Regions from separate parts of the Brevibacillus schisleri genome, predicted to be linked through region 1. Evidence: riboswitches for the same ligand, from Rfam matches in the RefSeq annotation. Region 1 holds a riboswitch; each other region holds the start of a gene.
What was found. A riboswitch is a leader RNA that binds a small molecule or an ion and turns the genes downstream of it on or off. The one in region 1 is predicted to bind S-adenosylmethionine.
Positions count from the first base shown of each region.

Region 1 (8,194 bases):
TTCCGTGAGCCAATTAGTCAAAAACCCGTATTTATGTAAATGCAGCGTCCTGATGCTGGCGGCATCCATTATATTTGGAGCTGTGACAACCTTTATACCGCTGTACGCTGTACAAATCAACTACGGGAATGCGGGAATTTTCCTGATGCTTCAAGCGGGTACCGTCGTATTATCGCGGTTTGTGTTGAGAAAGAAAATTCCGTCAGACGGTAAGTGGCGTTCCTCTTTTATGATGGGAATTATGCTCATTCTTGCAGTAGCGGTATTAAGTGTAAGCTTTTCTAGCGTGGGTGGAGCAGCCTTTCTCTACGTAGGGGCCATATTAATGGGAATTGCTCAAGCTCTTCTCTATCCTACGTTAACGACGTATTTGACATTTGTTCTGCCAAAGAGGGATCGCAATGTGTTAATCGGGTTATTCATAGCTATGGCCGATTTGGGTGTTTCTCTGGGAGGAGTCATCATGGGGCCAGTCGCTGATCATTTCTCTTATTCCTTTATGTATATGATTTGTGCAATCTTAGGCGTAACGATGATCATTTTTGCCTATGAACGAAGCAAAAAAAGTTCTGTTGGATTACGATAAGACCGATGATGTTCATTGCTAAAGCTCAATCGTGGAAGGAAGAAAACAGTTATCCGTAGCTCGTCGTTGGACACGGAGGAAAATATTCAGGTGGCAAGCCGAGTATATGTTAGGAGATGATACCTAGCGTTTACTCGGCTTTTTCATACGCAGATGCGAATCAAAACACAGTATCTATTTGACCATCATTTAGCGTCACAAAAGATAGGGGAAGGTACCTATTTGAAAGGTGCTCCCCGTCTTTTACGATTGGGTCATAGGGGAAATGATCTCAATATCTTTCAGTATGGAGGACCTAAGATGGATCAAAGTCCGACTTATTTTGAATGCATTGGTGAAGAAGGAAAAGCGATGGATAACGGGTATCTGAAGCAAATCTTCGATCACTTGCAGGACGGGATTATTCTCATGGATCAGGAACGAAAAATTATGGTGATGAACCCATCCGCAGAGAAAATGACCGGTTGGAAACGAGGAGAAAAGGTCCCGTTCTGCTCCTACTGCCAAAACAGAGAGTTGGAACCGGGAGAAGAACGATGTTATTTGCTCGCCAAACGGGAGGTTCCCTATTTTCTCTCAGCGATGCCTACCTATGAAGGGCGGTACGTAGACATGGAGATGAGCACGGCTGTCATCTATGAAAATGGTGAACAAAACATGCAGGATGTCCTATTAGTTTTAAAAGATATGACAGTAAAGAAAAAAGAAGAGGAGGTCAGAATCTCCAAGCAGGTGCTGCAAAAAACGCTAGAAGCTCAAGAAAATGAACACAAGCGCCTGGCCCGGGAGCTGCACGACGGCGTAGGTCAATCCTTGTATTCTGTTTCAGTAGGTATTCAGGCCATTCAAGCACGCCTCAACGAGAGGGGACAATTCCGGGAATTCATGCAAGAGATTATAAATGAGCTGGAAAAAGCAATACAGGACGTCAAGCTGTATTCGCTACAGCTGCGTCCGCATAGTCTCGATCAGCTGGGGCTGATTCCTACCGTACAGCATCTTGTTTCTAGCTTGAACAAAGCACATCAGGATGTTTCCATTACCTTTTCTTACAGCAATGTCAGTGATCATTTTCAGCCAATCATGGAAATCAATCTGTACCGTGTCATCCAAGAAGCCTTACATAACGCCCTGAAATACGCGAAGGCGACACTGATTGAAGTCATCTTGTATAAGGAAGACGAACTACTGACTCTGCTGATTCAGGATAACGGAATCGGATTTGTGCGCGATCAGGTTCAGGTTGGTCTGGGCCTCAAACATATGGAAGAACGAGTGGATCAGATGGAGGGGACTCTTCAGATTCAATCCGTGCTGCACGAAGGTACATCGATCAAGGTAACGGTAGCAGGAAAAGGAGGGAGAGTAGAGTGATACGAGTGCTTTTGGTTGATGATCACACGATGATTCGGAAGGGATTGCGTGTGCTTCTCGAAAGTTACTCTCAAATTAAAATTGTCGGAGAGAGTCATACGGGCAATGATGCCATCCTGAAAGCCAATCAGCTTAAACCCGATGTGGTGCTGATGGATTTGTCATTGCCGAACGGGCTGGATGGGTTTACCGCGAGCAATGAGATTCGCAAATCGAATCCTTTGGTGAAAATCGTCATATTGACCATGCATGACGAGGAGATTTTCGTCCAGAAGGCCATCACCGTCGGAGCCCATGGGTACATTTTAAAAAACAGCCATGGAGAACTGCTGTTTCAAGCCATTATGGAGGTTTACAGAGGCAAGTGCTTTTACAAGACTTCTGTATCGCAAGAAATCATCAATCTATGGCTCAGATCGGATGCCAAGACGTTGCCTTCTGTTTTAACGCTGCGTGAAAAGGAGCTTGTCAGACTCATTGTGCTCGGCTATTCCAATAAGGAAATGGCGGATAAGCTGTTGATCAGCGTCAAAACCGTGGAGAACCACAAAACGAATATCATGCAGAAACTAGGATTGGATTCCAAGCATCAATTGATCCAATACGCCATAAAAAATAGATATCTCGATCTGGCGTTTTAATGGTTTGAATCCAAAAGTAGGGGACTTCCCCTATATGGAAAAAATGTCAGCGGAATAAACTGAATAGAGAGACTGCATCGGTCATCGTATGATTGGAAACCAAATGGTCGTCGAAGGAGGAGCTATGGCAAAACAAGTTCATTATACGGTTGTGATCGTGGGAGCAGGCTCAGCAGGTATCTCTGTTGCTGCCCGTCTCGTCCGTGCTTCCAAAAGGCTCTTGGGACAAGTCGCCATCATCGATCCTGCATCCAAGCATTATTATCAGCCTTTGTGGACATTAGTCGGAGGTGGTGCCGCGAAAAAGGAGGAATCCGAGCGTGACCTCTCCTCTCTGATTCCCACAGGCGTCGACTGGATTTGCGATGCGGTCACCATGTTTCAACCGGAACAACACATGCTTAGTACGAGGCAGGGAGCCGTCTTTTCCTATGATTACCTCGTTGTTGCTGCTGGTCTGCAACTTGATTGGGAGGGAGTAAAGGGTTTAAAGGATGCCGTTGGAAAGAACGGCGTTTGCAGCAACTACGCATACCAAACGGTAGAAAGTACATGGGAAGCCATCCGAAGTTTTAAAGGCGGGACTGCCATTTTTACCCATCCGAATTCACCTGTAAAATGCGGCGGAGCCCCTCAGAAAATCATGTATTTGGCCGATGATTACTTTCGCAAGTTAAAGGTTCGCAACGACTCAGCGATCATTTTTGCATCAGCGAAAGGAAGTATTTTTGACGTTCCCACGTATGCCAATACCCTCAATAACGTCATTCGTCGCAAGAACATCGAAACGAGATACAAGTATAACCTACTAGAGGTGCGGGCGGATACCAAAGAAGCCGTCTTCGAGAATCTGGACACCAAAGAGCAGGTAGTATGGAAGTATGACATGCTTCATGTGACCCCTCCCATGAAAGCGCCCGATTTCATTGCAAACAGCGCATTGGCAGACACAGGAGGCTGGGTCGATGTCGATCCATTTACGCTTGTGCACAAGAGATTTCCCACTATTTTCGGCATTGGCGATTGCACGAATCTTCCCACGTCCAAAACCGGAGCTGCTATTCGCAAACAGGCGCCTGTGGTCGAGAAAAACCTGCTCGCGCTGATCAATGGTGATCCATTGGCTGCCAAGTATGACGGTTATACATCCTGCCCACTCGTAACGGGGTACAACAAGCTAGTACTCGCCGAATTTGATTACAACCTGAAGCCGTGCGAAACCTTTCCTTTTGACCAATCTAAAGAAAGATTCAGTATGTACCTGATGAAAAAAGAACTGCTTCCCATCCTTTATTGGAATGGCATGCTAAAAGGATTGATGTGAGGCAGTTTTCTAGAGAAGGGACATCCATTTTGCACGATCTGGAATCATTCCGGTTTCTGCTTGAGTTACTCGCGGAAAAATCAAACAAATAATTGACAGGTTAAGGGAGGAATACACGATGTTATTGCGTTACTTTTATGATGAGAAATTGGCCCATGCATCTTATCTAGTCGGCTGCCAAAAAAACGGGGAGGCGATTGTGATCGATCCCGCCCGTAATCTGGCTCCTTATTTTCAAGTCGTCAAAGCAGAGGGAGTAACCATTGTAGCCGCCACCGAAACCCATATTCATGCTGATTTTGTATCTGGTGCCAGGGAACTGGGCGCGGTTCATCAAGCGAAGCTGTTTTTATCCAATGAGGGCGATGAAGATTGGAAATATCAATACGTGAAAGGCTTGAACCATCAGCTTGTGCACGATGGGGATCGTTTTTTTATCGGAAACTTGCTTTTTGAAGTCATGCATACCCCTGGCCATACGCCTGAGAGTATCTCCTTCCTTTTGACAGACCTTGGAGGGAATGCAGATCGTCCTATTGGGATCTTCACGGGAGATTTCGTCTTTGTCGGCGATATCGGCAGACCGGACTTGCTCGAGAAAGCGGCGGGAATGAAGGGGACGTCCGAGTTAGGTGCAAGAGCCATGTTCCAGTCCCTCCAAAAATTCAAGCAACTGCCGGATTATATGCAGGTATGGCCAGCTCATGGCGCAGGAAGTGCTTGCGGGAAAGCACTGGGGGCCGTGCCGTCTTCTACCGTCGGCTATGAAAAGCTCTTTAACTGGGCGATGTCACACACGAGTGAAGAGGAATTCGTTCAGGCACTCCTGGATGGACAACCAGAGCCTCCAACGTATTTTGCTGTGATGAAACGGGTGAATAAGGAAGGCCCTGCCTTGCTCAAGGAACTTCCTGTTGTTCAAGAGTTCAACTCGCTAGAAGCACTAAAGGAATCACTGGAAAACGGACAGATAATCGATACGCGTCCTTTCCACAAATTTGCGAAGGGGCATCTGGCGGGAACACTTCATATTCCCTTTAACAAGTCATTTGCCAACTGGGCAGGCTGGATTGTCGATTACGATCGCCCCGTTCAGATTCTGACTACCCCAGATGAGCTGGACGAGATTTTGCAAGCCTTGCGTGCTGTAGGGATTGATCATGTCACAGGCTTTATCGACAGCACCAAACTAATGGAAAGTGAAGGGTCTTCGCTCGAGACAATCGAAGAGGTAACACCGCTGGAGATTGCAGACCGGGTGGAAAAGGGAGAGGTTCACGTAGTAGATGTACGTAATTTGGCCGAGTGGAAGGAAGGACATATTCCGGATGCACAGCACATCATGCTCGGTACACTCGCCATGCGGCAAGATGAGATTCCTCACGATAAACCGCTTCTCGTACAGTGCCGTTCCGGTGCCCGATCCGCCATTGGCGCAAGCATTCTTAAAGCAAACGGATTCAAGGATGTAATGAATTTGAGCGGCGGAATCTTACAATGGCAAATAGACCGGTTGCCAGTGGTAGAACGAGGATAAAACGAGATCAAAGCGAGTTGCTGCAAAGGGTGAGCCTATGACTATCGACCTAGTGATCACACTGTTTGTTATCGGTTTCGTGGGATCGTTCATCTCTGGTCTCGTTGGAATCGGGGGCTCCATCATCAAGTATCCGATGCTTCTGTACATTCCGCCTGCCCTTGGATTCGTTGCTTACACAGCTCACGAAGTATCCGGAATAAGTGCCGTCCAAGTATTTTTTGCCACCCTAGCTGCTGTTTGGACTCTGCGCAAAGATAAGCTTATTCATTACCAGCTCGTTGTGTACATGGGAAGTGCCATTATTGTCGGGAGCTTGCTTGGAGGATATGGAGGAAAATTCCTTTCGGCAAATGCCGTCAATATCGTTTACGCCATCCTGGCCACGATTGCTGTAATCTTGATGTTCCTGCCAAAAAAGCGAGTGGACGAACGTGAACAGACAACTGAGGTTCTCTTTCATAAACCAACAGCTGTCTTATCTGCTTTGATGGTCGGAGGTGCCTCCGGAATTGTCGGGGCAGCGGGCGCTTTTATTTTGGTTCCCATCATGTTGATCATCCTCAAGATACCGACAAGAGTTGCGATTGCGTCCTCTCTTGCCATCACTTTTCTATCTTCCATTGGATCGACGATAGGGAAATGGATGGCAGGGGACATATTGCTGTGGCCATCCGTGATCATGGTAATCGCCAGCATCATGGCAGCGCCGCTCGGTACGAAGGTCAGTAAACGTTTGGGCACGCGGATTCTCCAATCCATTCTTGCCTTGTTGATCCTAGCCACCACGATTAAGATTTGGGCTGACATCCTCCTATTCATACGTGTATGAAGATTTACTTTTTTCACAAATAATATAAAGAAAAATCAATTGTCATGGAACAGCATTGACATATCCGAGTAAAATGATAAGATAAAAAGAATTTTACAATAAAATTAAATTTCATAGAACATTCTTATCGAGAGTGGTGGAGGGACTGGCCCGATGAAACCCGGCAACCTTGGTCTGATTGACCTTACGGTGCTAATTCCTGCGGAGTTATTCTGCGAGATGAGAAGGTGGGAAACGTGCAATCGCCCCTCTTCTTTTCGGAGAGGGGTTTTCTATATTTATAATCCGTAGTATTTACATCGTTTTACTTTGTATTATTTGAAGGAGGAAACAACGTGCTTTATTATGCAGTCAAGCGTGGCTTTCTCATGATCGTTACGCTGTGGATGATCGTCACGGTAACGTTCGTGACCATGCACCTGATTCCAGGTGATCCATTCGCATCAGATGCCAAAATGCTTCCAGAAGAAGTGGTGAAGAACATGCGAGCGGAGTACAACCTCGATCAGCCAATCACGGTACAATACCTGCTCTATCTAAAAGGATTGCTGCAATTTGACTTGGGGCCCTCTATCCAGTCCAAGACGAGGGATGTGAACACACTGATTGCAGAGGGATTTCCCGCATCGGCTGTTCTGGGACTCCAGTCGTTTACGGTAGCGTTGATTGGTGGAATCACACTGGGAATCGTAGCGGCACTCTATCACAATCGGACCTTGGATTTCTTGTCTATGTTTGCTGCCATCATCGGGATCTCCATCCCCAGTTTTATTCTCGCGCCACTGTTGATCAAGTATTTAGCCGTTAAATGGGAGCTTTTACCCGTCGCTGCATGGGGGAGCTGGGAGCACTCGATTCTTCCAACACTTGCTCTCGCTATCGGTCCGCTCGCCATCATCGCCCGCTTTGTACGAGCCAGCATGCTTGAGGTTTGGCAACAGGAATACATAAGCACGGCAGAGGCCAAAGGGCTTGGCACCTTTTCCATTGTCGTTAGACACGGGATGCGCAATGCCATCCTGCCTGTTCTTACCTTTATCGGTCCGCTGTTTGCCAACCTGATGACCGGAACCTTTGTGGTGGAAAAGATTTTCGCGATTCCCGGGCTCGGCAAATACTTCGTGGAAAGCATTTTTAACCGCGATTATCCCGTTATTTTAGGAACGACTGTGTTTTACAGCTTTGTGCTCATTTTTACTTTGTACATCATCGACCTGTTGTATCGGGTGATTGACCCGCGCATCAGATTAACGAGTGGAGGGAAGTAGCGTTATGGCCAATCAGGCAACACAACTGGATTCCCTGTTTCGACCAGTCGACCGAAGCCGGCTTTTAGAGGAAATTCGGGAGCGCCCGAGTCTTGGGTATTGGCAGGAGGTTTTGCAGCGGGTATCCAGTAACAAGCTGGCAATGCTCGGGTTCTTCCTGCTCGCAGCAGTGGTGACCCTCTCAATCATCGGTCCGCTGCTCGTTCCCCACAGCCCACATGAACAGTCTTTGACCAAAGGAAATCTGCCACTGTCTGGCGAGCACTGGTTTGGAACCGATGACTTGGGGCGGGACATGTGGGCACGTACCTGGGCAGGCGGACAAATTTCTTTGTTTATTGGTGTGGCGGCAGCAGCCATCGATCTCGTGATTGGTGTATGCATCGGCGGGATATCCGGTTACATGGCAGGGAGGAACAAGCTGGGCGACCGTGTAGACAACATCCTGATGCGGTTGGCCGAAATTCTTTACAGCATTCCGTATCTGCTGGTGGTAATCCTGCTGATGGTGGTTCTGGAGCCTGGACTCGCAACAATCATTATTGCCCTATCTCTGACCGGCTGGGTGGGGATGGCGCGTCTGGTCAGAGGGCAAATCATGCAGATCAAGCGGCAGGAGTTTGTGCTGGCCG
Region 1 covers NZ_JBVNDM010000001.1:3,566,025-3,574,218, reverse strand. The annotation lists gene cntE (staphylopine family metallophore export MFS transporter CntE) at 1-586, shown strand, start outside; gene ACUUHJ_RS16685 (PAS domain-containing sensor histidine kinase) at 887-1,960, shown strand; gene ACUUHJ_RS16680 (response regulator) at 1,957-2,601, shown strand; gene ACUUHJ_RS16675 (FAD/NAD(P)-binding oxidoreductase) at 2,726-3,925, shown strand; gene ACUUHJ_RS16670 (MBL fold metallo-hydrolase) at 4,044-5,462, shown strand; gene ACUUHJ_RS16665 (sulfite exporter TauE/SafE family protein) at 5,500-6,294, shown strand; SAM riboswitch class I at 6,416-6,520, shown strand; gene ACUUHJ_RS16660 (ABC transporter permease) at 6,630-7,562, shown strand; gene ACUUHJ_RS16655 (ABC transporter permease) at 7,567-8,194, shown strand, end outside.

Region 2 (8,194 bases), 750 kb from region 1:
CAGGGCCAAAATTTTTTCGAACACGAATTCCGATGACAGCATCTGTCCCACTCACAAGAACAGTAGCCCGCTCCACGCCAGGTACTTCATCTGCGACCAAGGTGAGCTGTTCAGCCAAATCCTGATTGAAACCATTGACCGTATAGCCTTTGTGATAATTGCGGGCATTGATTCCGCCAGTGTAGGCATGATAATCATGAGCGAGGCTTGTCCTGGCACCCGGGGCTTGCTGATAGGTGGTACTTTGTGTGTGTGCTTGATTTTTTGGATGGCTGCTCGAGCTTGCGCATCCGGTCAACATGGTTGCAATCGTAAGCAAGCCAACCAAACATTTCGGGTCGTACCGATTCATACGTATGCCACCTCCATTTTCCTTAGTATGACGAAAATAAAGTCGCTTACTCTGGAAGTGGCTCCCGTAAAAAACTGCCCATTGTGCCGCGTTTCACTACCTGTTAATATGGAAGGTATGCATAATAGAGGAGGTTCACATGAAGCGTCTTGACATACGCAACATTGCAATTATTGCCCACGTTGACCACGGAAAAACCACGCTGGTTGACAAACTTTTGATCCAATCGGGCACATTCCGCTCGAACCAACAGGTAGAAGAGAGAATGATGGACTCTAACGACCTGGAGCGCGAGCGTGGAATCACGATCCTGGCGAAAACTACTTCTGTCAAATACAATGATTTCACGATTAACATCTTGGATACACCAGGCCATGCTGACTTCGGTGGCGAGGTTGAGCGTATCATGAGCATGGTGGATGGCGTTCTGTTGATCGTCGACGCCTTCGAAGGCTGTATGCCACAAACGCGCTTTGTATTGAAAAAAGCGCTGGAAGCAAAAGTTACCCCTATCGTTGTCGTGAACAAAGTAGACCGCGACAATGCACGTCCTCAAGAAGTTATCAACGAAGTGTACGACCTGTTCATTGATCTGGATGCGACGGAAGACCAGCTGGAATTCCCAATCGTATATGCTTCCGGTCTGCAAGGGATTGCAGGACTTGAGCCAGATAAGCTGGAAGGCGACCTTCGCCCACTGTTTGACACCATCGTAGAGCATATGCCTGCTCCTGACGCAGACGAATCTGCTCCGCTCCAAATGCAAGTAACCATGTTGGATTACAACGACTTTTTGGGTCGTATCGGGATTGGCCGCATCTATCGCGGAACCATGAACCTGAATGAAATGGTATCTGTCACTACTCGCGACGGCGAAGTGAAAAAAGCACGGATTCAAAAGCTGTTCGGTTTCTCCGGTTTGCAACGTGTTGAGCAAAAAACAGCAAGAGCAGGGGATATCGTAGCGATTTCTGGTATTGACGATATCAACGTAGGGGAAACGGTTTGCCACGTTGATCATCCAGAGGCATTGCCACTCTTGAAAATTGACGAGCCAACTCTGCAAATGACGTTCCTTGTGAATAACAGCCCGTTTGCCGGTCGCGAAGGTAAGCACGTAACCTCCCGCAAGCTGCGTGATCGTCTGATGTCTGAGCTGGAGACAGATGTATCTCTGCGTGTAGATGAAACAGATTCACCAGATGCGTATGTGGTTTCTGGACGCGGTGAATTGCACTTGTCCATCTTGGTTGAGAACATGCGTCGTGAAGGCTTTGAGCTGGGTGTGTCCAAGCCTGAGGTTATCATTCGTATGATCGATGGACAAAAAATGGAACCGGCTGAGCTGTTGATCATTGATGTGCCTGAGGAGTATACAGGGGCGGTTATGGAGACATTGGGTCAACGTAAAGCCGAGATGGTTAACATGATCAACAACGGCTTCGGACAAGTTCGCCTGGAATTCATTATTCCATCCCGCGGTTTGATCGGATATCGTACAGAGTTCTTGACGATTACACGCGGTTACGGTATTCTCAACCACTCCTTTGACAGCTATCGTCCACTTGTACCAGGAGCGGTAGGAGGACGTCACGCAGGGGTACTTATTTCCCACGAGACAGGAACAGCTACCACGTATGGCTTGATGTCCGTAGAAGATCGCGGAACCATGTTCATTCACCCAGGTACAGAAGTATACGAAGGCATGATCGTGGGCGAGCACAACCGTGACAACGATCTTGTTGTTAACGTATGTAAAGAAAAGCATGCGACCAACGTACGTTCTGCGACCAAGGATGAGACTGTCAAAATGAAGGCTCCTCGCATGTTGTCTTTGGAAGAGGCACTGGAATATCTGAACGATGATGAGCTGTGCGAAGTAACACCTCAATCCGTTCGTCTGCGCAAAAAATATCTGAACAAATCAGATCGTGAGCGCTATGAGAAGCAAAGACGCTATGAAGCACAACCGCAAGCGTAAGATTGAAAAGAAAAGAACGCCACTTGATCCTGTTTGGGGATGAAGTGGCGTTTTTATATGGGCTTGTCCTTACAACAGACTCTCGATATCAGAGCTGAGTTCTTCGGGTTGAGTACGAGCACTGATGCGTTTCACGACGCGACCGTTTTTATCCACGAGGAATTTGGCGAAGTTCCATTCGATATCTGGATTTTCTTCGCTCGGAGCATGCTCCTTCAAGTACTGATACAACGGGTGGGTACCAGGACCATTGACATCGATCTTCGCAAAAAGCGGGAACGCCACGCCGTAATTGCGATCGCAGAACGTTGCGATTTCTTCTTCTGTTCCAGGCTCTTGCCCAGCGAATTGGTTGCAAGGAAAGCCGAGAACGACGAGACCCTTATCTTGATAACGCTCATACAGCTCCTGTAGCCCTTTGTATTGAGGGGTAAGTCCGCATTGGCTGGCGACGTTCACGATTAGCAGTACGTGGCCTTTGAAGGCGGCCAAAGTCTTTTCTTCACCGGAAATCGTTTTGACGGCAATAGCATACAAGCTCATCTTATTCCCACCTTTTTCTACTGACATATCCTCATCATAGCATGTACGGCGAAAATCATGCCAGGTACATGGAAGGGCCTACCGTTTTTTGACACAGAATCCACCACCTGATAAAGTAAGAAAGATAGCGTTTTCCTAAGAAAAAAGGAGTAACTATTCGTTTCATTCCGCCTATGAGGTGGCATGTGAAGCGGTAGGGGTTTCACCGCTTGAAGACAGGAGAGATAAGTGATGGACTGGATACAAATCGCATCAACCTATGTGCCAACGAATCCAGATCAGCTCACAGCATATGACAGCTTTCGCATGTGGGCTGATAAATATCGCGCTTGGATTTTGTTTGCGGAATTAATTATTGTCTATTATCTTGGATTTGCTACCCGTATCCGTATGCCTATTTTGAAAAATGTGCTCTTGTACATCCTTTTATTTGTTGGAGCTCTCATTTTCGCTATTTTGGATGTGCAGCTTCCTGTGAAAAGTGCAATGCTGGTGGCGATCGCGATTCTCGTGATTGTAAAGGTACGGATCAAACCGGAGCAAACTGGGCGAAAGTGAGGAGAACCGCGTGAAGCGTGAAGATGCACTTTTTAATTGGCTCCAAATTCAAGTGGTTGCCGATGCGCGACCAGAAGACCGCTCTGCTTTGGATACAGCTGCTTTTTTCTTGCAATTGCTACATGAGGATCACCAAATGAGCGATATCGGTTATCGTCAGGAAGGTAGCTGGTATGTGTTATCGGGGAACGCTGAAACACAGTCCGTGGAAGTGCGATACCCTGCTGAATCAGTCGAAGCTTTATTGGTCGCGATTGAAAGTGAGCCCAAGTACAACTGCAACTAACGGGACAAAGACTCCTCTCGACTTGCCGAAATGATTCGGAAGTTGGGGGGAGTTTTTTAGTTTCACATGCTTTTCATAGGTAATAAGACGCGGTTTCCTGGATGCTGCAACTTTTGAAAATGATTTCCCGTCAATATGAAAGACCCAAGCAAGCAGGGGGATTTTGGCAGACTAGAAGGGGGAACTACCATTGAAGAAGTACATGACCAAGCCCGTATTAGCAGTTGTGACAGCGGCAGGTATTCTTGGCTGTTTAACGCCAATTTTTGCCAATGCAAGCTCAATTGCTAGTCCAAGTGCTACAAAGGTAGTCATGAATGACGAGGGGAAGCAAGTCACGCGCTACAATTTAAAAGAACTGGCTAAAAATGATCCAACCACGTTGAACATGCTCTTGAAAAATCAAGCGGATCACTTGTACATTATTGTAGATGAAATCAACTTGAATACGAAGCTCCAAACGTATATGGAAGAAAACAAAGCGGAGTGGGAGCGTATCTACAACGAGTACTACAGCGATATTTGGCTGGAAGTGCGCCTGACAGAGAATGCTGAAGAAATCGTGAGCGTAAATGCCAAGACTGAAAATAACAAGGTGTACATAAAGGGGATTGTGACTTCGGAAGTCACCAAGGTGGTAGTGAAAAAGCCGAATTCCGACATCATTGAAGTCGTTCCGACCAACGAGCACTCTTTTACGGTCAGCTTTGAAGCTCCGGATGCATCCTATGATCCGTATGTAACCGTAAGTGCCTATGCAGGCAGCAAGCTGGTCGATAGCGAACAGGTAAAGATCGTTCCAAAAGCAGAAGAAGATCAGGAAATGATCATCCATACTATGTCTGTATTGGATGCGAAGAAAAAGGAATTAAAAGTAAAAGGAATTGTCAAGCAGGGGGCAGACAAAGTAACTGTCACCTATAATGGCGTGAAAAAAGACGCAAACGTGAAGAAGCTGTGGGATGGCGTAGGCAGCTTTACGGTTTCAGTAAAGGATGTACAAGCAGCAAAAGATCAAAAAGCCTTGATCGAGGTTTACGAGGACGGCAAGAAGGTTGATTCCGAGTCCGTTCAGGTAGAAATCGTTAACGCTCCTGACAAGGATCAAGCGACTGCATATGTCATTAAGGCGACTGCTGTAAACAATCCTGCCGCCAAGTCCATCCAGGTGAAGGGGACAGTAAGCGGCTGGAACAAAAAGGACGATGCTGAGCTGGTTGTGATCGCTCCTGACGGGAAGAAAAAAGAGATTAAACCAAATGACAAAGGTGAGTTCTCTTTGACGTTGTCTTACAAGAATCATTCCTTTAGTGCCAAATCGATTCAATTCGCATTGTATGAAGACGATAAGCTGATTAAGAAAGCTGACGTTGCACTTAGCACAAAGGTCATTGGCGAGCCTGTGAAGCCTACAGACGGCGATGAAGACGATGATGATGACAAAAAGAAAAAAGAAAAAGGGAAGCATAAAGATAAGCATCCCAACGGCAATGCGTATGGCTATTGGAAAAAGCACGGTAAGGAATGGAATGACGATCACGATGATGATGATCATGACGAGGACAGAGACTAGTCTCTATCATTAAGGCCGCTGCTTGTAAGTCTCGACGTACTCCACCAATTGTCTGATGTAATCCCCCAGAATAGGGATCGAAAGAAATTGCGTCAAGAGGGAGCCGAGGAAAGCCAAAACGATAGCAGTACCAATCGTCAATCCCAGACCCCGGGCAAGACCTGCGAGGAAATTGATCCAGAGCAGCTTGCGCGGGGCTGTGTAATTTTGGATCACATCTGCTAGTCGGATATCTTCTAAGAACATCGCAATTTTGTGCATCCGCTCATTTACCTTCCGAACTTCCTGAAGCTCTTCAAGTACTTGGTCAATTTGCTGCATGAGGCGATCTGTAGGCGTCAAGCTGTCCATCCCCTTCCATCAATCGGTATCGTTACCTACCAGTCTAGGGAAAAAGACAACCAGAATCAAGGTGGAGAGGAAACGTTTGCCTATCAGCAATGCGAAGGGTAAAATGAACGTACAAAACGTTTGAATAGGAGGCTTTGAAATGGCTGAAACTGTTTCCCAAACTCTTTCCGAAGATTTATTCAAGCTCTTGCAAAAAGAGCGTTTTGTTACCTTGGGCACAGTAGACCATGAGTCAGGAGCACCATCGCTCAGTTCCTTGTCCTGGACGTTTGCTGTCAGCGCCGATACGATTCGTTTTGCCGTGGATAATCGATCGCGTATTTTGGCTAATATTGCGAAGGAACCGCAGGTTGTCCTGCATTTGATCGGTGCCGGCTCGTCTTTCGCCATTAATGGTCGTGCTGTCGTTAAAACAGACCGCCTGGAAGGTGTTCCGCTCAAGCTGGCCATGGTAGAGATCAAAATTGAGGCTGTTCGCGATATTATGTTTTACGGTTCCCGTATTTCCGCAGAACCACAATATGAAAAGACGTATGACAAAAACGCAGCAGCAAAGCTGGACAATCAAGTGATGACCGCCCTGAAGGATGCAAATTAACGGGTGGAAATAAATTGTTGACAAGAATCCTGCCGATCCATTAGTATTAGGGTCAATCGAATTGAATAGCAATCTTCTTATCCAGAGCGGCGGAGGGACTGGCCCGATGATGCCCGGCAACCAATCACCTGTATTTTAACAGGGAGATAATGGTGCTAATTCCTGCAGAGTTATCAAACTCTGAAAGATGAGAAGGATTTGCTTACGGTGACGTAAACAAAGCCTTCTTTCAGAGGAAAGAGGGCTTTTTTGATGCCCTCGTACACTATTGGAGGGAGAGAAACAGACATGAAATTGGAAACAAAGTTAATTCAGGCGGGAGTAGGCAGAGACGAAAAAACAGGGGCGGTGAGCTTTCCTGTTTACTATGCAACGGCTTATCGTCATCCTGCCTTGGGCCAGAGCACTGGCTATGACTATACGCGCACAGCTAATCCTACTCGCACCATTTTGGAGGAGACCATCGCTATAGCGGAATCAGGAGATGCAGGATTCGCCTGCGCCTCGGGAATGGCTGCTGTTCATACCGTCATGGGCTTGTTTTCCAAAGGAGATCATCTGATTGTTTCGCTCGATCTGTACGGGGGAACCTATCGATTGTTCGAGCAAGTGCTCTCTCGTTACGGTCTGACGTTTTCGTACGTGGATTTGCGTGACATTGGTGCACTGAAAAATGCGATTCGCCCAGACACAAAGGCTATTTTCGTCGAGACACCAACCAATCCGCTCATGCAGATTACCGATATTCGAGCAGTAGCACATTTGGCGAAGCAGCGCAGTCTTTTGACGATTGTAGACAACACATTCTTAACCCCGTATTGTCAACGCCCGCTAGAGCTTGGTGCAGATATCGTCTTACATAGTGCGACCAAGTATTTGGCAGGACATAACGATGTGTTGGCTGGACTCATCGTAACAAGAGGAGAAGAGTTGTCGGAAAAAATCCGGTTTTTGCACAATTCAATCGGTGCTGTACTCGGCCCGCAAGATTGCTGGCTTCTCATTCGCGGGATGAAAACATTGGCATTGCGGATGGAGCGCCATCAATCCAATGCCTTGATTGTAGCGGAAAAGCTGCGTAAGCATCCGGCAGTAGCGGAGGTATTTTATCCGGGTCTGTCCGAGCATCCGGGACATGAGATCCAGGTGAATCAAGCGACAGGGCATAGTGGGATGGTATCGTTCCGCGTACGCGATGTGGAGCAGGTGGGATTGTTCCTGCAAAATCTGCAAATCGTGTCCTTTGCCGAAAGCCTGGGTGGTGTCGAGTCATTGTGTACGTATCCGGCGACGCAGACTCATGCGGATATCCCGCAAGAAGTCAGAGACCATGTCGGTGTTTGTGATCGCTTGTTGCGGCTGTCGGTTGGCATCGAGCATCCAGATGATGTCGTAGCCGATTTGTTTCAGGCCTTGAATGCTAGTTTGGTCGTAGGGGGGAGTGTACGATGAATTTTGCCACCAAGCTCCTCCACGGTTCCACTTGCATTGACCCGTTCACAGGTGCGTCGTCGGTTCCGATTTATCAAGCTTCTACGTTTCATCAGGCTGATATCGATCAGCCATGTGCATTCGATTATGCCAGATCAGGCAATCCGACCAGGCAGGCTTTGGAAGAAGGCATTGCGACTCTGGAAGGAGGCGCACGCGGTTTCGCGTTCTCATCTGGCATGGCTGCCATTTCCAGCGTTTTCATGCTGTTTTCTGCCGGAGATCATATTGTAGTGGCGGAAGATGTATACGGTGGCACGTTTCGGTTTTTGACCAAGGTATTGTCGAGAATGGGCATCTCTGTAACGTTCGTGGATGCGACAGAGACAGAAGCCGTTCGTGCGGCCATTACACCGGCAACGAAAGGGGTTTACCTGGAGACCCCCTCCAATCCCACCTTAAAGGTGACAGATATTGCAGCGGTTTCTCGTATCGCGAAAGAGCACGGCCTGCTCGTCATC
Region 2 covers NZ_JBVNDM010000001.1:4,319,098-4,327,291, reverse strand. The annotation lists gene ACUUHJ_RS20410 (YhcN/YlaJ family sporulation lipoprotein) at 1-352, opposite strand, end outside; gene typA (translational GTPase TypA) at 492-2,333, shown strand; gene ACUUHJ_RS20400 (glutathione peroxidase) at 2,403-2,876, opposite strand; gene ACUUHJ_RS20395 (YlaH-like family protein) at 3,108-3,434, shown strand; gene ACUUHJ_RS20390 (hypothetical protein) at 3,445-3,720, shown strand; gene ACUUHJ_RS20385 (hypothetical protein) at 3,911-5,293, shown strand; gene ACUUHJ_RS20380 (DUF5665 domain-containing protein) at 5,303-5,644, opposite strand; gene ACUUHJ_RS20375 (pyridoxamine 5'-phosphate oxidase family protein) at 5,784-6,242, shown strand; SAM riboswitch class I at 6,317-6,436, shown strand; gene ACUUHJ_RS20370 (aminotransferase class I/II-fold pyridoxal phosphate-dependent enzyme) at 6,531-7,694, shown strand; gene ACUUHJ_RS20365 (trans-sulfuration enzyme family protein) at 7,691-8,194, shown strand, end outside.
Region 2: linked by a shared signal. The riboswitch ahead of ACUUHJ_RS20370 (aminotransferase class I/II-fold pyridoxal phosphate-dependent enzyme) and the one ahead of ACUUHJ_RS16660 (ABC transporter permease) in region 1 are both predicted to bind S-adenosylmethionine.

Region 3 (8,194 bases), 2.5 Mb from region 1:
TTCCCATTTCCTTCAGCAAGTAGCCAGACGCTCCAGCTCGGAGTGTACGATACACATATCCCTCATCATCATGAATCGAGAGCATAATCACACGAGTAGAAGGGCTTACCGAAATCACATTTTCTGCAGCAGAAACGCCATTTATGTTTGGCATGTTAATATCCATCAACAAGACATCCGGCTTGTGCTCTTCCGCCAATACTGTGGCTTCTCCTCCGTCCGCACCTTCCCCGACGACCTTGAAATCTTCTTCCATTTCCAATATTCGCTTTACGCCTTCGCGAAATAATTGATGGTCATCCACAATCACAATGCGGAGTTCTTGCTGTCTCTTATCCATGGTTCATCCCCCAGTACTTATTTACGTATCACGTCACAATTTTATCGGTATTTGGAATATAACCTTGGTTCCCTCTCCCGGAGCGGATTGCAGCTCGACACTGCCCTCTAAGAGCTGTACACGCTCACGCATTCCCAAGAGTCCAAAAGAGTTGCCATTCGCCATGCGTTTTTCCAGATCGAATCCGACCCCATCGTCTTTGACGACAAGGCTTAACGAATCTTGTACAAATTCCAGCTTCACTTGTACGGTCGTAGCGCCTGCGTGCTTCTCCACATTGTTCAGACATTCCTGAACCAAACGGAAGATTGCCGCCTTTACAGAACTGCGCAAAGGAGGCTCCACACCGAATACTACCAGATCGATGGAAGACTGAATACGGTCTTCGCATGTTTGAATATATTTTTGCAAGGTAGGTACTAGCCCTAAGTCATCTAATGCCATCGGACGCAAATCAAAAATAATACGTCGAACATCCGCCAAGCTCAAGCGTACCATTTCCTTCAGCTCGTGGAGTTCCATTTGCGCTTCCAAAATGCGTTCGTTCTTCAGCATGCGTTCTACTATTTCCGAACGCAGTACGACATTCGCCATCGATTGAGCTGGCCCATCGTGAATCTCGCGCGCGACACGCTTGCGCTCTTCTTCCTGAGCCTGGATTACCTTTAAGCCCATCAACTGATGCTGCTTAGCCGATTCCAGTGCCTCGCCTATCTTGCTTAAGTCACCCGTCAAGTAACCAAGCACGACGCCCATTTGAGAAACCAGCTTTTCTGCTCGGACGATCGTTTCTTCCAAGGTACGCAGTTGACGCTCCAAATCATTTCTTCTGCGCTTCAAATTGTTTTCCCGCTCACGGTAAATGGACAGTTCTACCTGAATACGGCTCGCCTCTTCATACGCAACCCGAATGTCTTCCTCCGTGTACATATGAAAATTACGACTGACCAAGACGAGCTTGTTGCGCGATTTGCGATACGCGAGTTCAAGCGCATCGACTTTTTGAATCACTTTGGAAATCTCTTGTCGAAGTTCATGTAAATCAAACTTCAATGAGTTACCTTGCTGTCTGGCGTTTTCAGCTATATCAAATATTTGGGTTTTACTCGTTTCTACGGTTTCAATCGTTCGCTTGATCACCCCGTCCAGCACGCTGATGTCTATCGCTTTGTTCATGATTGCTCTCCTTCAAACTCATTTTTAGCCTTCGTGAACAACTGTTGGAGGTGCTCTTCTTCTACGTCTCGCAGTCCCATGTCATTGCGTGGAATAGCAAACGGATCTGTTCCCTGTTTTACGAATCCACGATTAGATGTAAACACATAGCGGTAGCCAGCTTCACGAGCTGTCTCCAGTACAATTGGACTTGTGTATCCAAACGGCAACGAGATGACTTCGATCTCTTGCTTCATCCAATCGCTTAAGCTGACGCGAGATATACGAAAATCCACAAAGAGGCGGTCCCTGTACTCTTTTTCGTCCTCTAAACGATGCAAGTCCTTCAGATAGACCGGAGCTGTTTCTGGGCCAAGATCGCCCCACTCATTTCTTTCTTCCTCTTCATGCAGACTGTACGTATGGGACCCGATTGTAACCAGTCCCGATTGAATCATTTCGTTAACTTGTTGACGCGTAAGTGGTGGCGTCATATTCTCCCGTTTTCGGTCAGCTACATCTCTTAAGCGCCCCGCAATCGCGAAGTTCACTGAAGGGTAGCCGTATGTACGTAAGATCGGAAATGCTTCTTTGTAGTAACTCTCATACCCATCGTCAAACGTAATCAAAACAGCATTCTCAGTCGGTAAGGTACCCGTCTCCATAAATCGCAGGAACTCCTCCAGCGAAATCGGATTCAGGTCATTATCATGCAAAAATTTCATGTGTCGGGCAAATTGATCAGGAGCTATGACATACCGCTGATTCGATTGATCCGTGACATGATGGTACGTCAAAACAACAACCTGATTGTTATACCACTTTTTCGTTTGAACCACTGCTTCTTCTGTTGGTGTGACGTTTGGCTCAGCATTTTTTGTCTCACTTATGCTTATAGACGTATCCACTTGGGGAAAAGGTTGCACTTCTTGTTTATTCTTTTTTTCCAGAAAAGATTCGCCTAAGAACCCAATAGCCACTATAAAAAACAAAAAAGTAAGAAACACGATCAGGAAGAGCCTTCTGTTCGGCAAAAAAACCCCTCCTCTACTTCCTCACTAGGAGATTCGACACAGTCATACAAATTCCTGTGCAACAATTGACCCAATAATTGGATGACTCTGCTCCTAAAAGAAAAAGAGCCCAGTAGCAACACCAGGCTCTTTTTATGTCTTTCGATTATTAGAGTTGAGCAGCCTCTTGCTTCAGAACTTCTGCTTTGTCTGTTTGCTCCCAAGGAACATTCAGGTCATTGCGTCCGAAGTGGCCATATGCAGCTGTTTGTTTGTAGATAGGACGACGCAGGTCGAGCTGCTTGATGATACCAGCAGGACGCAGGTCGAAGTGTTTGCGAACCAATTTCACCAGAGCTTCTTCGGAAATGGTACCTGTGCCGAATGTATCTACTGCGATGGAAACTGGTTGTGCTACACCAATTGCGTAAGCAACTTGTACTTCGCATTTGTCTGCGAGGCCAGCAGCCACGATGTTTTTCGCTACATAACGAGCCGCGTAAGCACCGGAACGGTCAACTTTCGTCGGATCTTTACCGGAGAACGCACCACCGCCATGACGAGCATAACCGCCGTAAGTATCTACGATGATTTTGCGGCCAGTCAAGCCAGCATCCCCTTGTGGTCCGCCAATTACGAAACGGCCAGTTGGGTTGATGAAGTATTTGGTTTCAGCGTCCAACAGTTCAGCTGGAACAACTGGTTTGATTACGTGTTCAACCAGATCTTGCTTGATTTGCTCCAAAGTTGTTTCAGGAGCATGTTGGGTAGAAATAACGATTGTATCGATACGAACTGGTTTGTCGCCATCGTACTCAACAGTTACTTGTGTTTTTCCGTCAGGACGGAGGTAAGCAAGTGTTCCGTTTTTACGTACTTCAGTCAGACGACGAGCCAATTGGTGAGACATGCTGATTGGAAGTGGCATCAGTTCAGGTGTTTCATTGCAAGCAAAACCAAACATCAAACCTTGGTCACCAGCACCAATTGCTTCGATCTCAGCATCAGTCATTTTGCCTTCGCGCGCTTCCAATGCTTGGTCTACACCAAGTGCAATGTCAGCGGACTGCTCGCCAATTGCAGTAATAACACCGCAAGTGTCAGCGTCAAAACCGAATTTCGCACGGTCATAGCCGATTTCACGAATGGTTTCACGAACGAGCTTTTGGATATCCACATAAGTGTTTGTAGTGATTTCACCTGCTACGAGAACCAAACCAGTAGTTACGGAAGTTTCGCAAGCTACGCGAGCGTTTGGATCTTTGGACAGGATCGCATCCAAGATGGAGTCGGAAATTTGGTCACAAATTTTATCCGGATGTCCTTCAGTTACAGATTCGGATGTAAACAGACGACGACCTTTTTGCAAAGCCATGAGAAAATACCTCCTTTGACCTCATACAAATAGTGTGGTAGCCGAGTTAGGATTTTATCTACGTAAACGCAAATAAAAAACCTTTTCCAATTTTTAGGAGGAAAAGGTTTGAGCGTTTTTTGCTTCCTTCATCCTCTTATCGGCCAGAACAGATGTCCGTTCTGCTGGTTAGCACCGCTCTAGCTCGGTTGCCGGGCTTCATAGGGCCAGTCCCTCCGCCTGCTCTGGATAAGAGTATCCATTACGGATAATAGAATAATTGTTTTTTTCAGAGATGTCAATAGGAAAAATTTTACTTATAATTGATAGGCTTTGGAAAGTACCACCACTACCTCGGCGCGAGTTGCTCTTCCATTCGGTTTAAAGGAAGAACCGTACCCATTAACCCAATTTCTCGATGTCAAAGCCTCGATGGCAGGAGAAGCCCAGTGACTCGTTGGCACATCCCGATAATTCGAGGTACTGTGATTATACATCAACACATTACGTGCCCGGGCGATCATTACCGCCATCTCTGCACGCGATATCGGCTGATCCGGCTTCATTTCATTCTTCGGGTACCCTTTCAAAATTCCCAATTGATAAGCTACACCTAGGTTGTGATACGCCCAGTGCCGCTTTGGCATATCCCGGAAGGTCGTTTTTCCTGTGTAGGTAGTCGCTACCTTAGAACCGGTCGCACGCATCGATTTAAGCAGCATCGTCGCAAACTCCGCACGGGTCACTGCCTGGTTCGGCTTGAACGACGCATCATTAAACCCATTTACAATATCGCGAGAGCTAAGTCTGACGATCTCTGAGCGCGCCCAGTGGTCCGAAATATCGCGATAACCCGCTATCAATTTCTGCTGCGTCACCGTGAGCCGGTACGATTCATATTTGAACGAAGTACCACTATTAAGGCGAACATAATATTTTCCTGGCTGCAAACGCAAACCCATAATATCGTTTCCTCGCTTAGACAGCTCCGCTACCTCATTCGTCGAAGCAAGCGCATAGTTCATGTTTCGATCGCTGTAGAGCGCGAAACGAAAGCCGCTATCGACAGGAATGTACGGCGCTCGGAACGTCACATACGATTCACTATTCACAGTAAATTGGAACCAATCGGAATCGGTAGCTGTCGGTATCGTGCCTGACATCACTGTCCCACCGCTTAACGGAGACGCTGTTTGATAGGTGTCATTCGGCTCATTAAAATCTTTTTTTACTGGTGTGTATCCCAGATCTAACTGATACTCGCCATTCACCGCATTGCGATTGTACTCACTCACACGGATGTAATACTTGCCTGGTGACACTTCTTTTTGGACGCGCTCTGTCGGATTGTCTTTTGTTCCATTATCGTAAGTAGGGTCCCAGACAACCATCTTTTTACCGAGCTCTTGTTTACCGATACTCAGCAATAGATCGACACGCTTGTTATCAGGACTAACAGTGACATCCAAATGTCCATATTCACGAACATAGTAGGAGAACCAATCCTGATCCCCTTCATCGTGAAAATTGCCTGTTACACTGATTTCGTTGCCTACGAGCGGCCTTGCCGTCTCTTGCGTATCGTTCGGTTCGTTACGGTCCGGATTGATGGTAAACTTACTCGTCAGCACGTAGGTAAAAGCGTTGTTGACCCCTCCGTTACGCATTAACCGGATATTCATTTTCCCCGCTTTGACCGGGACAGTTATCGTATCCCCATTTCCGAAGTACTGTGTAATCGGCGGACGATTCTCTGGGTAAAAGGTAGCTGCCATCGCGGAAGAAATACCGGATGTCACTGACGCTGTAAAACTGACCTTCCCATCGTAAGGGATGTCCATCTTTAGCCAGTCTATCGTATCTTTTGGTCCCAAATTTCCACGTATCTGAGACTCGATCGGAAACGCCTTTGCTGAGTACGTCTGATTATTCGGTTCCAAAAAGTCATAGGATAAGGACGTCCGAACTGCCTTGTCGACATTTAACAACCCGTAGCCCGTTTTCCGGTCCCATCCCTTTTCCCCTAAGTCCGTAGCCGTTTGATAAAGCAATTGTCTTACATCAAATGGACTTAGTTTGGGATGACGAGCTAGTATGAGAGCCGCTGCACCCGCTACTTGTGGTGCGGCTGCTGAAGTACCGCTAAAGGAACCGTATTTCCCCCCTAGCTTGGTCGTATAAACATTGAAACCTGGCGCTACCAGGTTAAGCTCAGGTCCCGTATTGCTTTGATACAGCACTTCATTGTTACTCCTTACAGCCCCTACTGCTACCACCGTGGGATAAGCTGCCGGATAGGCCACTCGGCTACTCTCATTGCCACTCGCTGCAATCAGAACCGCTCCGCTTCTTTCCGCTCGTTGCACAGCATTCGCCAGTTCTTTGGAGTAGGACATACTGCTGAGAGACATCACAATGACTTTGGCACCACGATCCAAGGCAGTATTGATACCCTTAGCAAGAGTCTGCACCGTAGTATCTCCATTTTTGGCCAAAACTTTAATCGGCAAAATCTTGGCATTCCACAAAACACCGGATACACCAATACTGTTATTCCCGCTAGCAGCCAGTACACCAGTTACTTCTGTTCCATGTCCGTTATCGTCCTGGGCAGATCTCCCGGGATTGACCAGATTCACACCCGGCAGAAGATTGTCCTTCAAGTCAGGATGCTTATAATCCGCACCAGAGTCTAGGACCGCGATGATAATCTGTTCATTACTATTTACGACTGACCAGGCCTGGTGAGCTCTAATCTGACTCAAATGAAGCTGGTTACTTAAATAGTAGTCATTCGATGCTGGTGGTGCTGCAGCGTAGATTGTTTGGTTGTTTGCCATCAGTAGTGCGACACTTATCGCAGTCGCTACTGACATGTTCACTGATTTTTTCATGTAAAACAGTCCTTCCTTCTCTCCCCTGCAAAATCAGCAGTCTAAAAGGAATTCAGGTATTTATCTTCTCGTCCTAGCATAGCGGATGAAAAGGGAGACATGCAACCCTGATTAGCCAATATTTGGAACGTTAGAAAAGTACAAAACCCTTTTCACCATGGGCAAAAAGGGTTTTCTCCTTACTGTAACAAACCTTTATTGTCTTCCACTTCAGGTGCTACCTGAGCTTTTTCTTTTTTTCTTTGCTGAGCTTTTGGAATAAAAGCAGTAACTTCCGCCAGATTTACCTCTTCCTTTTTAATGGAGGAGAACGGAATATCAAATGCCCATATACGATGGCTATTTGCTTCTACCTTCATGTTTTCCAGGGTAAAGTGTACACGTGCTACGGTATCGCCATCCTTATCATGAACGATAATCGGCACTTCAGTAAACTCCAGACGTTTTGCCAGACCGTTACGGAAAGCAACGATGACTTTCAGGCCGTTATCTTCACCTGGCTTGATGTCGAGGACTTGCAAGTCTACTTCTCCCTCTACAATCGGAGCCTTTTCTGCTGCCTGCTGCATGTATTGCTTGGATTCATCTGCACTCAGACCCAGATTAAAGTTTTGATTCTCTTCGACTTCGTGCTTTTCCGGCTTGATAAAGGCCAGCTTCAATGGAACCTCTTGTTCAGGAATACGGTCGAACTCATCCCAGCGGAACATGAATTCCATCGGACGGCTGGACATTTCCATCACTGGACCAGATGTAATCAGATCAAAAGTCTTTCTCGCGACTTCCTCTCCATCCTCCGTCACCAAAGACAACGGAAGCTTTTGCAGCAAAATACTGCGGTCAGTCGCATTGCGAACGTAGGTAAGAACCAAGAAACCATCATTGGTAACCTGCGTAAAGAAAGGAATGATACCTACTTCGTTACGAACAACCGGAGGCATTTCATCATGCGCGTATTGCAAGAGCTCATGCTCGGCTTCGTCCAATTGATCATCCCACGGACCGTTCAGCACCAAAAACAATTCCTTGGATTCCACACGGTTCGCAGATTGCTGCGGATTCTCTAATCCGGATACACCCAAATAAAACTCTCTATGAAGATTCTCATGAATATCTTCGCGTACTTGCTCCAAGCTCTCCTTGGAACCAAACCAATTTTCCAATAACCAACTCATAAGTCAACCTCCTCTTTCCCAACCTCAAAAGTATTGCGCCCTATTCTACCTCAAGCGTCCATCTTTTCAGGTCGGCATCAGGCTTTTTCACTAAATTTGGCGGGAATACAATCATCCACGGACGGCTGTAACCCGGCTTCACATTAATGCTGCTTGCGTCGAGTACACCTGTTGCTACCAGATCACCATTAGCATCAGCAATCGTCAGTTTTATTTCATCTGGACGGTAATCATGGGCCATCCCATTGCGGAAGAGCATCGCT
Region 3 covers NZ_JBVNDM010000001.1:6,087,643-6,095,836, forward strand. The annotation lists gene ACUUHJ_RS28925 (response regulator) at 1-340, opposite strand, end outside; gene ACUUHJ_RS28930 (sensor histidine kinase) at 374-1,516, opposite strand; gene ACUUHJ_RS28935 (polysaccharide deacetylase family protein) at 1,513-2,529, opposite strand; gene metK (methionine adenosyltransferase) at 2,678-3,883, opposite strand; SAM riboswitch class I at 4,017-4,118, opposite strand; gene ACUUHJ_RS28945 (S8 family peptidase) at 4,180-6,756, opposite strand; gene ACUUHJ_RS28950 (SLAP domain-containing protein) at 6,936-7,931, opposite strand; gene ACUUHJ_RS28955 (SLAP domain-containing protein) at 7,972-8,194, opposite strand, start outside.
Region 3: linked by a shared signal. The riboswitch ahead of metK (methionine adenosyltransferase) and the one ahead of ACUUHJ_RS16660 (ABC transporter permease) in region 1 are both predicted to bind S-adenosylmethionine.